DNA from 3 places in the Corynebacterium bovis DSM 20582 genome. Region 3 is predicted to be linked to each of the others. Evidence: predicted binding sites of a transcription regulator. Region 3 holds the regulator's gene; each other region holds the start of a gene.
The links. Region 3 encodes LexA, which represses DNA repair genes until DNA is damaged. Its sites were predicted from a motif close to CGAACANNTGTTCG; they were not measured.
Positions count from the first base shown of each region.

Region 1: CBOVI_RS02340 (error-prone DNA polymerase) is a predicted target of LexA. The motif match lies at 3,669-3,682, and genes of this name have one in related genera.
Region 2: CBOVI_RS06655 (SAV_6107 family HEPN domain-containing protein) is a predicted target of LexA. The motif match lies at 2,361-2,374, and genes of this name have one in related genera.

Region 1 is NZ_CP047187.1:600,337-605,619, forward strand. It holds gene CBOVI_RS02320 (AMIN-like domain-containing (lipo)protein) at 1-437, opposite strand, end outside; gene CBOVI_RS02325 (methionine ABC transporter permease) at 635-1,321, opposite strand; gene CBOVI_RS02330 (methionine ABC transporter ATP-binding protein) at 1,318-2,391, opposite strand; gene CBOVI_RS02335 (MetQ/NlpA family ABC transporter substrate-binding protein) at 2,438-3,343, opposite strand; gene CBOVI_RS02340 (error-prone DNA polymerase) at 3,715-5,283, shown strand, end outside.
Region 2 is NZ_CP047187.1:1,641,311-1,646,593, reverse strand. It holds gene CBOVI_RS06670 (polyprenyl synthetase family protein) at 1-410, opposite strand, end outside; gene metF (methylenetetrahydrofolate reductase [NAD(P)H]) at 613-1,608, shown strand; gene CBOVI_RS06660 (GNAT family N-acetyltransferase) at 1,665-2,318, opposite strand; gene CBOVI_RS06655 (SAV_6107 family HEPN domain-containing protein) at 2,542-2,952, shown strand; gene CBOVI_RS06650 (DUF3040 domain-containing protein) at 3,142-3,549, shown strand; gene mraZ (division/cell wall cluster transcriptional repressor MraZ) at 4,226-4,657, shown strand; gene rsmH (16S rRNA (cytosine(1402)-N(4))-methyltransferase RsmH) at 4,858-5,283, shown strand, end outside.
Region 3 is NZ_CP047187.1:1,222,547-1,227,829, reverse strand. It holds gene nrdR (transcriptional regulator NrdR) at 168-677, opposite strand; gene CBOVI_RS04855 (LysM peptidoglycan-binding domain-containing protein) at 1,046-1,633, opposite strand; gene lexA (transcriptional repressor LexA) at 2,025-2,774, shown strand; gene CBOVI_RS04845 (phosphoenolpyruvate--protein phosphotransferase) at 2,916-4,616, opposite strand.

The sequences.
Region 1 (5,283 bases), 620 kb from region 3:
GTGTCCCGCGCGGCCCGGTCCGCGGCGGTCACGTCGGCGGCCGCGGGGTCGGACGACCCGGTGCCGCGGATGTCGACGGCGAGCGTGGAGTCCGAGGCGGTGACCAGCCAGCCGGGGTCGCCGGTCCCGGCGAGTTCCACGACGAAGCGGTCGAAGGTCTGGTGCTGGCCGGTGCGGACGTCGGTGATGCGCAGGTCGGCGTCCGGGGCGGCGAGGACGTCGAGCGGCTGGGTCCCGGCGAGCGGTTCAAGCTCGGACGACGGCGTGTGCAGCACCTGGGTCTCCGGCACGCCCGGGGCCGGGACGCTCGGCGACGTCACCGGCGCGGTCGTCACGGGGGCGGAGTCCGACGTCCCGCAGGACGCCAGAGCCGCGAGACTGCACGCCGTCGCCACGGCGGTGCAGGCGGTGGAGGGTCGCTGGAATGGGGTGCGCATCGCACATGAGAATACAGGCTTCACCGGTGAAGCACCACGGTTGGGGGAGACCCCGGGACGCCCGCCGGCGGGGGAGGCCCGGTCAGGCCCCCGGCCCGCCGGCGGAGGGCTCCGTCGACCCCCGGCACCGGCCCCTCCGACCGTGCGGTGCCCGCCCCCCGCGACCGGCACCGGCCCCCGTCGACCCCCCGGCGGCGTCAGCGCCGCATGATCCGCCGGGCGAGCCAGTTCCCCGCGAGCTGCGCGATCTGCACGATGACGATGATGACGGCGAGCGTCACGTACGTCACGTTCCAGTCGAAGGCCCGGTAGCCGTACTGGATGGCGAAGTCACCGAGGCCGCCGGCGCCGATGTACCCGGCCATCGCGGTCATGTCGACGATGGCGATGAACATGAACGTGAACCCGAGGATGAGCGGGCCGAGCGCCTCCGGGATGATGACGGTGAAGATGATCCGCAGCGGGGAGGCACCCATCGCCCGCGCGGCCTCGACGACGCCCGGGTCGATGGACACGAGGTTCTGCTCGACGATCCGCGCCGCGCCGAACGAGGCGGCGACGACGATCGCGAACGTCGCGGCGTTGATGCCGATCGTCGTCCCCACCACGACCTTCGTCAACGGGCCGAGGGCGGTGAGCAGGATGATGAACGGGATCGGGCGGATGACGTTGACGAGCACGTTGATCGTCCAGAACGCCGGCCGGTTGGCGAGGATGCCGCCGGAGCGCGTCGTGTACAGGAGGATGCCGAGGATGAGGCCGAACACGCCGCCGGCGACGAGCGCCCACACGGCCATGTACAGGGTCTCGACGATCGAGTCCCGGAAGATGGGGGAGAGGAACTCCCAGTTCGTCTCCTTCGCGAGAATGAGGGTGTCGCTCATCGGATCTCCTCGATGGTCGTCGTGCGGGTCAGGGACGCGGCGAAGTCCTCGATGGCCTGCGTGCCGGCGTCGTCGTGCGGGGTGAGCCGGACGGTCAGGCGGCCGAAGGAGTGGTGCTGCAGGGTCGTCACCCCGCCGTGGACGATGTTCACGCTCACACCCGCGGCGGAGACACGGGACACGGCGTCGAAGAACCCGGCCCCCTCCTGCATCGTCACCGTGAACAGCCGGCCCGTGCCCGCCTGGAGGTCCTCCGCCTCGACGAGGTCGGGGGTGTTGCGCAGGGAGGTGGCGACGAAGTCGGCGGCGACGGACGTCGACGGTGAGGAGAAGACCTCGTACACGGACCCCTCCTCGACGACGCGGCCGCCGGCCATGACGACGACCCGGTCGGCGATGGTGCGCACGACCTCCATCTCGTGGGTGATGACGACGATCGTCACCCCGAGCTCACGGTTGATGCGCCGGAGGAGCTCGAGGACGTCACGCGTCGTCGTCGGGTCGAGGGCGGACGTCGCCTCGTCGGCGAGCAGCAGCGACGGGTCCGTCGCGAGCGCCCGGGCGATGCCGACGCGCTGCTTCTGGCCGCCGGAGAGCTGGTCCGGGTAGGCCTTTCCCCGGTCGCCCAGGCCGACGAAGTCCAGCATCTCCGCGACGCGGCGGCGGCGCTCCGCCCGCCCGACCCCGCGGACCTCCAGGGGGTAGGCGACGTTGCCCTCGACCGTGCGGGAGCTCAGCAGGTTGAACTGCTGGAAGATCATGCCGATGTCGGCGCGCAGGGCGCGCAGCCCGGCCTCCCGGACGGGGACGATGTCCCGCCCGTCGAGGAGGATCTGGCCGGACGTGGGCTTGTCCAGGCCGTTGATCTGCCGGACCAGCGTCGACTTCCCGGCACCGGAGTACCCGATGACCCCGACGATGCTGCCGGAGGGGATGGTGACGCTGACGTCGTCCAGGGCCGTGACCTCCTTCCGGCCCTGGTGGAAGGTCTTCGTGACGTTCCGGAACTCGACGGAGGTGCCGGTGCGGGCGTCCGGTCGGGTCCCGGTGCGGAGTGCTGGTTCGCTCATCATCGTCCTAGAGGTGAGGTCGGGGTCGGGCGGGGGCTCCGGCGCGTCAGTTGCTCTCGGCGCGGAACTTGTCCTCGGTCTCCCGCAGGATCTGCCGGAGCTCCTCGGGGGAGGTGTTCACCTCGACGGCGGTGCCCTGGGAGTCGGCGGACACGGCCTTCTGCACCTCGGGGTCGTGCCAGATCTCGACGAGCTTGGCGATCGTCGGGTCGTCCTTGCGGGCCTCGGTGGTGACGAACACGTTGATGTACGGCTTCGCGGACTCCTGCTTGGGGTCGTCCTTCGCGACGGCGTCGGCGGCGGTGACGCCCGCGGCGCTGAGGAAGTTGTTGTTGATGACCGCGGGGGTGCCGTCGTTGAAGGCGGTGGCGGTCTGCGCGGCGTCGACCGGGACGACGGTGACCTTCGACCGGCCGGTGTCGATGTCGGCCGGGGTCGGGGTGAGCTTGTCCTTGCTCTTCAGGGTGACGAGGCCGGCGGAGGCGAGGACGTTGATGGCCCGGCCCTGGTTGGTCTGGTCGTTCGGGATCGCGACGCGGCCCGCGGCGGCGACGGCGGAGACGGAGCGGTCGCCCTTGGTGTACAGGCCGAGGGGGAAGATCTCCGTCGCGCCGACGGGGACGAGGGTGTCCCCGGACTCCACGTTGTACTTCGCGAGGAACTGGATGTGCTGGAACTGGTTCGTGTCGATGTCGCCCTGGCCCAGCGCGCGGTTGGGCTGGGTGTAGTCGGTGAAGGACTCGATGTCGACCTTCACCCCGGCCTCCTCTGCCTTCTTCTTGAAGACCTGCCACTGGCTCTTGTCCGCCTCGGTGGCGCCGATGCGGATGGGGGTGTCCCCGCCGTCGCCGGGGGTGGTGCCGTCGTCCATGCAGGCGGCGAGGCTGAGGGCCGAGGCGAGGGCGACGACGCCGGCGGTGACGGTGCGGATGAGGGGGCGGCGGTGGGACACGGGCTTTCTCCTGTGTGCGGGGTGTGGGGGACGCGGCACCGTCCGGTGCGTGGCACCGGTGCAGGTGGGCGTGGTATGTGGTCGCTCACGCTAGCACCCGTAAGCAAGGATGGACAACTCTGTCTAGTTGCTGCCCGGCGGGGGTGCGGGGGAGGTGGGGGCGGGGGTGCGGCAGGTGCGTGCGCGGGGCGCGGGGGCGGTGGATCCGACGGTGGATCCGGGGGAGGGGAGGTGCGCGCGCGGGGCGCGGGTGGATGTGGTGTGGTGCGGGGGGCCGGTGGGTGTGGCGTGGGTGTGGTGTGGGTGGGCGGCCGGGTGGATCTCTCGATCACAGGTTCGAATCGCGGGCGGCGGTGGTGTAGGGTGGCGGCATGGCAGGCTTCTCGAACGCTGCCCCGCTCAGGTGGTCGCAGCTGGAACGGATCCTCTCCGGTGAGGGGGCCGGGACCCTCGTTCCCGGTGGGGTCGCGGGTCGCCGGGCGGGGTCCGGCGCGGTGCGGGGTGGTGGGGGTGAGGGGGACGACGTACCCCTCACCCCGGCGGTGACGTGCGCGCATCCGGCGGCGGAGCTCCATGCGGCCGGCTCCTACAGTTTCCTCCGCGGGGCCAGTGACCCGGAGGAGTACGTCGCGGCGGCGGCCGAGCTCGGCGTGACGGTCCTCTGTCTCATGGACCGGGACGGGTTCTACGGCGCCGCCCGCACCGCGGTCGCGGCGGCGGAGGCGGGCGTGGGGACCGTCTTCGGTGTCGAACTGTCGGTCGACGGGACCGGTGACCCGCCGCTGACGGTGATCTGCCGGGGACAGGAAGGCTACCGCAGGGCCTCCCGCGCGGTCACGGCGGCGAAGATGGCCGTCCGGGACAAGGACGGGGCGGTCTACCCGCCGTTGGAGGAGCTCGCCGTGCAGGCGGGGGGGCACTGGACGGTCGTCGTCGACCCCTCCTGGGCAGGGCGGGCGGACCGGCTCGTCGAGCTCTTCGGTGCGGACCGGTGCGTCGTCGAGCTCCGGCAGACGATGGACCCGGCGGACGTGGACGACAACGCCACGCTGCACGCCGTCGCCGGGCGCCTCGGGCTCCGCGAGATCGTGACGGCCCTGCCGACGTGCGCGTCACCGGGGCGGGCGCGGCTCTCCGCCGCGAAGACCGCGCTGCACGTCCGCGAGGACGTCGGGGCGGCCTCCCCGCGGACCCACCCGGCGGGCGGGTCGTGGCTGCGGTCCGGGGAGGAGCTCCTCGCGCTCGCCGGGGACTGCGCGTGGCTGCGGGACGCCGTCGGGGCGACGGTCGCGCTCGCGGAGGAGTGCGCGTTCACCCTCGACCTCGTCGCGCCCGGGCTGCCGCGGCTGCCCGTGCCGGACGGCAGCACGGAGGCCGACCGGCTGCGGGAGCTCACGGAGGCCGGGGCGCGGGAACGCTACGGCACCCGGGAGGACGCGCCGCGGGCGTGGGCCGTCATCGACAGGGAACTCGGGGTCATCGGTGACCTGGGCTTCCCCGGGTACTTCCTCATCGTCCACGACATCGTGCACTTCTGCCACGAGTCCGGGATCCTGTGCCAGGGCCGGGGGTCGGCGGCGAACTCGGCGGTGTGCTTCGCCCTCGGGGTGACGAACGTCGACGCCGTCGCGGCCGGGCTGCTCTTCGAACGGTTCCTCTCCCCGGAGCGGGACGGGCCGCCGGACATCGACCTCGACATCGAGTCCGGGCGGCGGGAGGAGGTCATCCAGTACGTCTACCGGCGGTACGGGCGGGACAACGCCGCGCAGGTCGCCAACGTCATCACCTACCGGCGGAAGGCGGCGCTCCGCGACGCCGGCCGGGCGCTGGGCTACGACCAGGGCCGGATCGACGGCTGGACGCGGGCGCTCGCGGAGGGCGGCGGGCGCGCCGGCCGCGGTGGCCGGGATGGCGGTGCCGGGCGGGATGGCGGTGCCGGT
Region 2 (5,283 bases), 420 kb from region 3:
AGGGCGGCGACCCGCCGGTGCACGGTCGGGCGGCCCCGTCGCGAGTCGGAGCGGTCGATGATGTCGTCGTGGATGAGCGCGCAGGCCTGGATGTACTCCAGGGACGCGCACGCGGTGAGGAGCGGGCCGGCCGCCGGGTGGGCGTCGTCGGCCCCACCCCCGTCGAGGGCGAGGCGGACCCCGGCCCACGCGAACGTCGGACGCACCCGCTTGCCGCCGGAGAGCACGAAGTCCTCGAGGATCCCGAGGGTCGCGTCGACCGACGGGTCGATGCCGCCGTAGGTCGCGCGGCGCGCGGCGAGGTCGTCGGTCAGCCGGGACTTCACGACGCCGGCCGTCGCCGCGAGCGGCAGCGTGACGTCCTCGTCGGGGACCGGGCCGGTGGGGCCCGCGTCGGGCATGTCTGACATGGTCGTCGACCCTCCTTCAGGGGTGCCCCGGGTGGAGCCGGTGTGTCGTCGTGGTGGCGGGTGGGGCGGTGGGCGGGAGCTGCGCGCCGCGGACCTGTCCCACGGGGCCATAGTAGTGGGCGACCGGGCACGGACGGACGGTGGACCCGCGGGGGGTCGACGCTCCCGACGACGGCCCCCGGACCGGCTACGATGGGCTGGCATGTGTCAAGAATCACCTGGAGCGACGACGCACCGCCGGAGCCACCAGATCGCCGTCTCGGACACCCTGACCTTCACGACCCCGGGCAGGGTGCCCTTCTCCGTGGAGTTCATGCCGCCGCGGGACGACGCCGCCGAGACCCGGCTCTGGAACGCCGCCGAGGCGTTCCACGATCTCGGGGCCAGCTTCGTGTCCGTCACCTACGGCGCCGGTGGGTCGAGCCGGCGCCGGACGCTGCGGGTCGCCCGGCAGCTCGCGCGGAAGCCGCTGACGACCCTCGTCCACCTCACGCTCGTCGACCACACCCGCGACGAGCTGCGCGCGATCCTGCGGGACTTCGCCGACCAGGGGCTGACGAACCTCCTCGCCCTGCGCGGGGACCCGCCGGGCGACCCGCTCGGGGACTGGGTCCCGACGGACGGTGGGTTGAACTACGCCAGTGAACTCATCGACCTCGTCCGCTCCGAGCCCGGGTGCGAGGACTTCGACATCGGCGTCGCGTCGTTCCCCGAGGGGCACCACCGGGCGCGGGACCTCGAGGAGGACACCCGCCACACGCTCGCGAAACTCCGGGCCGGGGCGCGGTACTCCATCACCCAGATGTTCTTCGACGTCGACCACTACCTCCGCCTGCGCGACCGGCTCGCCGCGGCGGACCCCGAGCACGGCGCGAAGCCCGTGATCCCCGGGCTCATGCCCATCACCTCGCTCCGGTCCGTCCGGCGGCAGATGGAGCTCGCCGGGGCGGCGCTGCCCGCCGAACTCGAGCGGCGGCTCCTGCGGGCCGCGGCGGGGGACGAGGAGGCCAACCGCCCGGCCGTCCGGGAGGTCGGGATCGAGCTGACGACGACGATGGCCGAGCGGCTCATCGCCGAAGGGGTCCCCGACCTGCACTTCATGACGATGAACCACCCGCGGGCCACCCAGGAGGTCCTCCACAACCTCGGCATGGCGCCGGCGTGGGGTCCGCAGTGGGGGCAGGACGCCGTGCGCTGACCGCGCGGTGGCCCGTGCGACCCGGGCGGTGACCGTGCGCCCGGCACGGGAGGGGGTCAGCGGCGGCGGGTCCGGTCCCGGAGGCGCCGCCCGGCGGGGGTGACGACGCCGAGGACGCCGAACCCCCGGTCGTCGCCGGCGAAGTGGAAGTCCCGCAGGACGTCGGTGAACCCGAGGCGACGGTAGAGGTGCCAGGCCGCGTTCGCCTCGTCGGGGACCTCCGGGGTCGACAGCAGCGCCACCGGGGTGGTCAGCCGCTCGAGGAGCCGGGTGAGCATCACGCGTCCGATCCCCAGCCCCTGGGCCCGGGGGTGCACGTGGACCTCGGAGATCTCGGAGTAGTCGCGGAGCAGTGCGCCGGCGTCGCGCGGGCTGTGTCCGCCCGCGGTGAGCCCCCGGTGGACCTCCCGGTACCACCAGGTCGCCCGGTGGCCGCGGAAGGCGAAGGCGACCCCGACGATCCGCTGGGTGCGGTCCGCCGGGTCCGGGTCGGCGGACTCCGGGTGGGCGACGGCGACCTCGCAGGTGAACTGGTGCTGCCGGGCGTTCGTGAGCCACAGGGACCGGCGTTCGTCGAAGTACGCCGTGGGGTAGTCCATCGCCGCGAGGTGGACGGCGATGAGGTCGTCGACGCGCCGGGTGAAGCCCGCGGAGTCGAGCGGGCACACGGACACGGCGGTGCCGGGAGGGGTCGGGGTCACGCGGTCCATCGTGCCAAACGCCGTGGCCCGGCGGTCCGGAACCCCTGAATTCGAACGGATGTTCGAGTGTGGGCGGTGGGGCGGGAGGGGGTGTCCGGTGGTGGTCGTAACGTCCCGGGTACCGGGGGCTCCCCGGAACGGCAGCTCACGGGCGACGGCACCACGGGTGGCGGGCCGGGCGGCGTGGACCGGCGACCGGCGGACGAGACGGAAGAAGGACGGGGTGACGGACATGACGGCACAGGTACGGGTGATGCGGCGGCGGGGGAAGGTCGGACCGGCGGCCTTCCTCGATGAGGCGGAGCGGCTCCTGGAGGCGTCGCGGACCGCGGCGTCGCGGGACGACGCGGTGGTGTTCGCCTACCGTGCGGCGTGCCGGGCCGCCGGGGCGCTCATCGAGTCCGCCCGCGACGGGCGCCGGCGGATGCCGGCGGGCAGCGCGTGGAGCAGGCTGCGCGCCCTCCTGCCGGAGAAGGAGATGTGGGCGCGGCGGTTCGAGGCGCACGCGCGGTTCACGAACCGGGTGGAGCTGGGGCTGGAGCGCGGGCTCGGGGACGAGGCGGTCGCGGAGGTCTACCGGGACGCGTGTCTGCTGGTCGACGACGCCCGGGGTGAGTGCGGGTACCTGCCGGTGGTGGCGTGACGGCAGGGGGTGGGGGACAGCGGTGTGGGCGTCCCGGTCCCGGGGCGGTGACGTGGGGGTAGGATCGGTCCGGTGGCGCGACGGAGGACGGCGGCCGGAACAATTCGGCCGTCCCGTCCGTTGATGCATTACAGGACGGGGACGCACCAGGGTCCCCGCGGAATCCACGACACCGTGGGGAGGTTGGCAGTGGCACTGTCTGAGCAGGAACGTCGCATGCTCGAGGAGATCGAGAATGCGCTGATCGCCGAGGACCCGCGGTTCGGGACGCAGGCCCGTGCGACAGGGGGCGGCGGATTTCACCTGACCGTCCGGGTGGCGGCGGTCATGTTGCTGGGGCTGCTCGCGTTGATCGGGGGAGTGATCCTCGCGCAGAACAACCTCGCGTTCGTCATCCTCAGCGCCGTCGGCTTCCTCGTCATGTTCGGCGGCGGGCTCATGGGCTTCCGTGCGACGTCGGGGGTTGGGGGTACGGCGCCCACCGGGCGTCGGGCGCGCCGGGCCCGTGCTGCGGCGGCGTCGGGGAGCCGGCCGGCCGGCCGGACCGGCGGGCTGTCCGACCGGATGGAGGAGAGCTTCCGCCGCCGCTTCCAGTGATCCGCTGAGGCGACGGGACGACAGGCCCCGGGGTTCACACCCCGGGGCCTGTCGCTGTGTCGGGGGTGTTCGGGGGCGGGGTGTCCGGGACGGGGGAGAGTCGGCCGGGCCGGGTGCCCGGGACGGGGGAGAGTCGGCCGGGGCGGGGTGTCCGGGACGGGGGAGAGTCGGCCGGGGCGGGGTGCCGGTCGGTGGGGCCGGGGTGTCCGGGGACGGCGGGGGTCGACCGTGCTGCGCCGGCCGTTCCCCGCCGTCCCCGCATCCCCCACTTTCCCCCACGGCCCGGTCGCGGAGGCTCCTCGGGCGGCGGTAGCGGCGGGTCCGCGCAGGAACCGTGGCCGGTCTCGGCGTGTGCTGTGAGGGTGCGGCGACCCGGGCCGGGGTGTCGTCAGGGCGGTCACCCCACTCCGTGTCGCCGGGAGTTCGTTGGTCACCGGCTGTTGCGTGCGTCGGGAACGAGACGGCACGCCGAAAGCTGTCGCTTTTGTGGGGGAGAGTGGGGTATTGTGGGGCGCACTGGAGTGCAGGTGGCGGATCGCCAGCGTCACCGCACCCGGAACCGGACTGACAGACCATCCCCGCGGCACCAGCACGGGGCACAACCACAGAGAAGAACCACCACGGCCGGAGCCCCCTCCGGCGCGGGACACGGACCGACGGGGAAGGAGCCGCAGGCGTGTTCTTCGGCACCTTCACCCCGAAGCTCGACGACAAGGGCCGGCTGACGCTGCCCGCGAAGTTCCGTGACGAGCTCTCCGACGGCCTCATGGTCGTCAAGGGACAGGACCACAGCCTCGCGGTGTACCCGCGGGACGAGTTCCTGGTCAGGGCGCGGAACGCGGCGGCGGCGTCGCGGACGAACCCGCGGGCGCGGGCCTTCGTCCGGAACCTCGCGGCCAGCGCGGACGAGCAGACGCCGGACAGCCAGGGCCGGATCACACTGTCCCCGGGGCACCGTGACTACGCGGGACTGCGCAAGGAGTGCGTCGTCACGGGGTCGGTGGACTTCCTCGAGATCTGGGACGCGGACGCCTGGGAGCGGTACCGCACGGAGCACGAGGAGGACTTCTCCGAGGGTGACGACGACGTGCTGAGCGCCTTCCTGTGAGGGGTGTGAGGGGTGTGTGCAGGCCCTCACCTGCGCGGACGACCCGGTTTGATGTACTTCCCCGACATCAAACCGGCCCCGCGCAGGTGAGGCCCTGTCCACACTCCCGGACCCCGGGGCCCGACCGGCCCCGGCGGACCGGAGCGCAGCACCGACGGACCTGACAGACAGCGACCACCGAGCACGGAGAGGAGGCGGACATGGACGACACGGCGACATCCCGGGACCGGAGCGGCACCGTGGCGGGCCCGCACGGGCACGTCCCGGTCATGCGGGACCGGATGGTGGAGCTCGTCGGCGTCGGCGTCGGGGCCCCCGACGCCCCGGAGCACCCCGTCATCATCGACGGCACGCTCGGCGCCGGCGGCCACGCCGAGGCCTTCCTCGAGGCCTTCCCCACGGCCACCGTCGTCGGCCTCGACCGTGACCCCGCCGCCCTGCGGGACGCGTCGGCCCGCCTGTCCCGGTTCGGTGACAGGTTCCGCCCCGTCCGGACCAGGTTCGACGGTCTCGACGCCGCGCTGGCCGGGCTCACCGCGGACGGCGCCCTCCCGGTCGACGTCCGGGAGACCGGGGTCTCCGCGGCGTTCTTCGACCTCGGCGTGTCGTCCATGCAGCTCGACCAG
Region 3 (5,283 bases):
CCTCCCCCCCCCGGGCGGGGCGCGCCGTCGCGTCCTCCCCCGCTGTCCGCGCTGTCGCGTCCTCCCCCGCTGCCCGCACTGTCGCGTCCTCCCCCGCTGCCCGCACTGTCGCGTCCTCCCCCGCTGCCCGCACTGTCGCGTCCTCCCTCCCCCGGCGGGGCGCGGCCCTACTGCCCGGCGCCGGCGTCCGCGTCGTCGGGTACAACGTGGCCGTCGTCCTGGTGGGCGACGGCGCGGTGCGCCCGGAGCGAGAGGATCTCCTGTTCGAAGTCCTCGGCGGTGTGGAAGGACTTGTAGACCGAGGCGAACCGGAGGTAGGCGACCTCGTCGAGCTGGCGGAGGGGGTCGAGGATCGCCAGGCCGATCTCGTGCGCCTCGACCTGGGAGCCGTGGGCCGCGCGGATGGACTGTTCGACCTCGTGGGCGAGCCGCTTCAGCGCGTCGTCCGGGACGTCGCGCCCCTGACAGGCCCGCTGGACACCACGGATCACCTTGTCACGGCTGAACTCCTCGGTCACCCCGTTGCGTTTGGTGACGAGGAGGACCGAGCGTTCGACGGTGGTGAAGCGCGTCCGGCAGGTTGTGCACTCGCGGCGGCGACGGATGGCGACGCCGTCGTCGACCGTCCGGCTGTCCACCACCCGGGAATGCTCCGATCGGCAGGACGGGCAGAGCATGGCTTTCCCTTTCTCCGGACACGTCCGGGGTCTCTCACCGACGGCGTCCGGCCGCGCGCTTCAACGCGCCGGACAGGGCCACGGCCACGGGTGGGCACGGTCTCCCGCTGCCACGCGCCCCCGGTCAGCGAACGGACACCACCGGGCGCGTCACGCCGGTCACCGGTCACGACGCACCGGCCACAATCTTCGAGCATCATAGCAGCTCGACGGCCTTCCCCCGCCCGGCCGAGACCGCGCCCGTCCGGGGCCGGCCGGGCCCGCGGACACCGTCGCCCGCGAGCCCGTCCCCGCCGCCGCACCACACCGCTCCAGGCGAACCTGAGCCCCGTCACCTCGCCGGTGCGCGTGACCCTGTCCCCGTCACCTCACCGGTACACGGGGACGGAGAGCACGGCCCCCTCCCCGGGCGCGGACGACCCCAGACCGTTCATCGAGGCGATGCGCGCCATGACGTCCCCCTCCGGCTGACCGGGCGCGACGTCCCGCGCAATGTCCGCGAGGGTCTCCCCGGGGGCGACGGTCACCGAGGACGTCGCGACCGGACCGTCGGCCTGCGGGGCGTCGCCGACCGCGGGCGAGATCCCGACGGCGAGGACGATCCCGGCCAGCCCGACGAGCAGCGCACCGGGGGACTGTGCCACGGCGAGCGCCCGCGCCCGCAGCCTCCCGCTTCTCGTCTGCAGTCCGAACGTGAGATCCTGCCGGCGACCGACGAGCCGGTGACGGCGCTTGTCGACGAGCCCCGGGACATACCCCCGCCCCTCCCCGTAGGTGTTCGAACGCGGTCGACCGTCCGCGTCCCGGCCCGGATGGACCACCGGCGGGCGCGACGGGACCCCGACGGGCCGCGGCAGCACGCCACCCCGCACCGCCGCCGCGGACACGGCAAGAGGCGACCCCACCCCTGCCCGTCGTCCGGATGCGGTCCTGGTCTGCATGGTTGTGATGGTCATTCGTCACTCCTCCGTCGTCATGGTCGGAACGGTTCACGTCCCCACGGCCTGTGCCGCGGTCGACACCGAGTAGATCACCCGGGCCGGACACCGGGAGCGCGGCAGCACCACCATTCGATCGTCTGTTCGCATTCCGGCGTTCGAACGGGAAGTTAGCACGACGCACACCCCGTGTCCACCCCGTCGGCGATATTTTTCGAACACGTGGATGATGACGTGACGGGGGATGTAGTAGGCTGGTCGCAACCCCGACGGGAAGGGAACCCCGGTGGAGCAGAACGGGGGATGGCACCACCGCCGGTCCGCGCACGCGGATCGACGGGCGCCGCACCACCGACACATGACGTCCCTCCCTCCCAGACGGACCAGCGCAACCGGATAAGGACACCTCATGGCAGAACAGCACTCACCCGCGCCGCGGCGCGGACGTCCCCGCAAGGACGCGTCCGGGTCGACGGACTCGGCGACACTCTCGGAACGGCAGCGTCGCATCCTCGAGGTCATCCGGGACTCGACGATCTTCCGCGGCTACCCGCCGAGCATCCGGGAGATCGCCGAGACGGTCGGCCTCCACTCGACGTCGTCGGTCTCCTACCACCTCCGCGAGCTGGAGCGGAAGGGCTTCCTCCGCCGCGAGGGCAAGAAGCCCCGGGCGGTCGACGTCCGCTCGTTCGAGGGCAGCAGCCACGAGATCTCGAACCACACCAAGCCCGGGCGCAGGCCGGCCCAGCGGCAGTCCCCTGCGCCGGTCGACGAGTCGATGCCCACCCCGGCGTTCGTGCCGGTCGTGGGCCGCATCGCGGCCGGGTCGCCGATCCTCGCGGAGCAGAATGTCGAGGCGCACTTCCCGCTGCCGGAGGAGATCGTCGGTCAGGGCGAGATCTTCCTGCTCCAGGTGGTCGGGGAGTCGATGCGGGACGCAGGCATCCTCAACGGTGACTGGGTCGCCGTCCGTTCGCAGAACGTCGCCGAGTTCGGCGAGTTCGTTGCGGCGATGATCGACGGCGAGGCGACCGTCAAGGAGTTCCAGAAGGACAGCGAGGGGCTGTGGCTGATCCCCCACAACGACCTGTTCGAGCCGATTCCCGCCGAGGATGCGCAGATCATCGGCCGCGTCGTCGCGATCCTGCGCAAGGTCTGACCTGCGCAAGGTCTGACAGGGGGGTCATGCCGACCTCTGGGGTCCGGCCCGCCCGTGAGCACACCGCCCCCGGCGGCGCGGTGAGCGCGCCACCCGCGGCGTCGGGTCGCACCGGGTCGCGGGTCCCGCCCCGGGAGACCCTCAGGCCTGCGCCGCCAGGATCGCGGCGGCGGCCTGCCGGGCCTCGTCCGCCCCGTCGGCGTTGACCGCCGCCGCAGCCGCGGCACGGCACGTGGCGAAGTCGACCTCACCGAGGGCCACGCCCACCGCCCCCAACGCCGGGGCGGCCGCGGAGAGCGACGTCACACCGAGGCCCGTGAGCACGCAGCCCAGGGCGGGATCCGCCGCCGCCTCGCCGCACACCCCGACAGCCGTGCCCGTCGACGCACCGGCCCGGCACGTCTCGTGGATCAGACGCAGCACCGCAGGCTGCCACGGATCAGTCAGGTGCGCCAGGGACGGGGACAACCGGTCCGCCGCCATCGTGTACTGGGTGAGGTCGTTCGTCCCGATCGAGACGAAGTCGAGGTACGGCATCATCCGCTCCGCCATGAGCGCCGCCGCGGGAACCTCGACCATCGCGCCCGGGGTGAGCCCCCGCTCCCGGCAGAGCTCCGCGAACCAGCGGGCCTCCGCCACCGTGGCCACCATCGGCGCCATGACCCACGTCTGGGCGTCCGCCGACCGGTCCGCCCGCACGAGAGCCTCCGCCACGCCGTCCAACTGACGCTCCAGCAGGGCCCGGTTGTTCCGCGCGATCCGCAACCCCCGCACACCGAGCGCCGGGTTCTCCTCCTCCTCGGCGTTGACGAACGGCACCGGCTTGTCCGACCCGGCGTCCAGCGTCCGGATCACGACCTTCCCGTCGGGGAACGCCGACAACACCTCCGCGTACCGGTCGGCCTGCTCGTCGACCGTGGGTTCCGTCGTCGCACTGAGGAACCCGAGCTCCGTGCGGAACAACCCGATGCCCTCGGCGACCGACGCCGCCGCCTCCCGGGCCGCGTGCCCGTCCTGGACGTTCGCGAGCAGCTGCACCCGGTGACCGTCCGACGTCGCCGCCGGGCCGGTCCACGCCGCGACAGCCGCCGCGCGCCGCCGCGACTCCTCCACCTTCTGCACCGCGACCTCCGGGTCGACCCCGGTCGTCACGGCCCCGTCGCCGCCGTCGACGAGCACCGGGACCCCCGGGGCCACGGCGTCGACGGCATGACCCGCCGCCACGATGCACGGCAGGTCGAGCTGCCGCGCGATGATCGCGGTGTGGCTCGTCGCGCCCCCCTTGCGCGTGACGACGGCGTGGATGAGCGCGGTGTCCAACGTCGCGGTGTCCGCCGGTGCGAGGTCGTCGGCGAACAGGACGCTCGGCACGTCGACGTCCGGGATGCCCGGTTCCGGCTCCCCCCGCAGCTCCGCCAGCACCCGGTCCCGCACGTCACACAGGTCCGTCACCCGCTCCGCCATGACGCCGCCGGCCTTGAGGAACAGCTCCACGAAGTCGTCGGTCGCCTGGCGCACGGCGTAGAGGTTCGTCTGACCCCCGCGGACCGACGTGCGGACCTTCCGCGCCCACGCCCGGTCCCGGGCGATCGTGACCGTCGCCGTGAGGACCTCGGCCGCGTGCCCCTGTGCCGCCGCCGCCCGCTCCTCCAGGCGGGAACACACGACGTCCACCGCGCGGGTGAACGCCTCGAACTCCGCCTCGCGGCGGTCCTCCGGGACCATCTCCCCCGGCTCCGGCAGCGGCGGGCGCTCGGTGACCCACGCAGCCGGCCCGAAGGCCACCCCGGGGACGACGGGCTTTCCGGTGTACACGGTCTCCGTGGTCGGTCGGTCGGTCATGGGTGAGGCCTCTTCCTTTCGTGAGCCCGGGGTCCTGTCGTGGACCCGGGTGCCGGGGTGCCGGGGGTGCCGGGCGGGTGCCGGGTGGGGACCGGGGACGACGGCGCCATGTCCGGGGACACCGACCCGGTCCGTGCGGCCGCCCGGGGGCCCGGATGTCCGGATGTCCGGTTTCCGGACATCGTCCACGCCCGGCGTCCGGCGCGGTCACCCGACGCATCGCCGCCGCCTCCGGGGGGGGGGCGACGGTCCTCCCCGACACGATACGCGGGGCCGGGGCACCCCCGCACCACCCGCTCACCACCCCCTACCCGGTCCGGTGTCACGGCAGGTCACACCGCCCGCCCCCGGGGCCGGCCGCCGACACGCCCCGGTCACGGTGGCCGTCGGCCTGCGCGCCGGCACCGCCCGTCAGGCCCGTCCACCGCAGTCACGCTCCCCCGTTCGGCGGCCCCCGTCGTCCGCCCCTCCTCACCACACCCACGGACCGCCCCACCCCCGGGTCCGTGCCCCCCGACCACACCCGAACGGGCGTGATCCCGGTCAACGGATCTGCGTCGGGACCCCGCCACCCTTAGGATCGTGCGGTGGTCGTCCTCCCTCAAGGACCCCCAGACACCCCCGATGACACCCTGATGACGGCATGTCCCCTGCTCGGGGGTCGTCC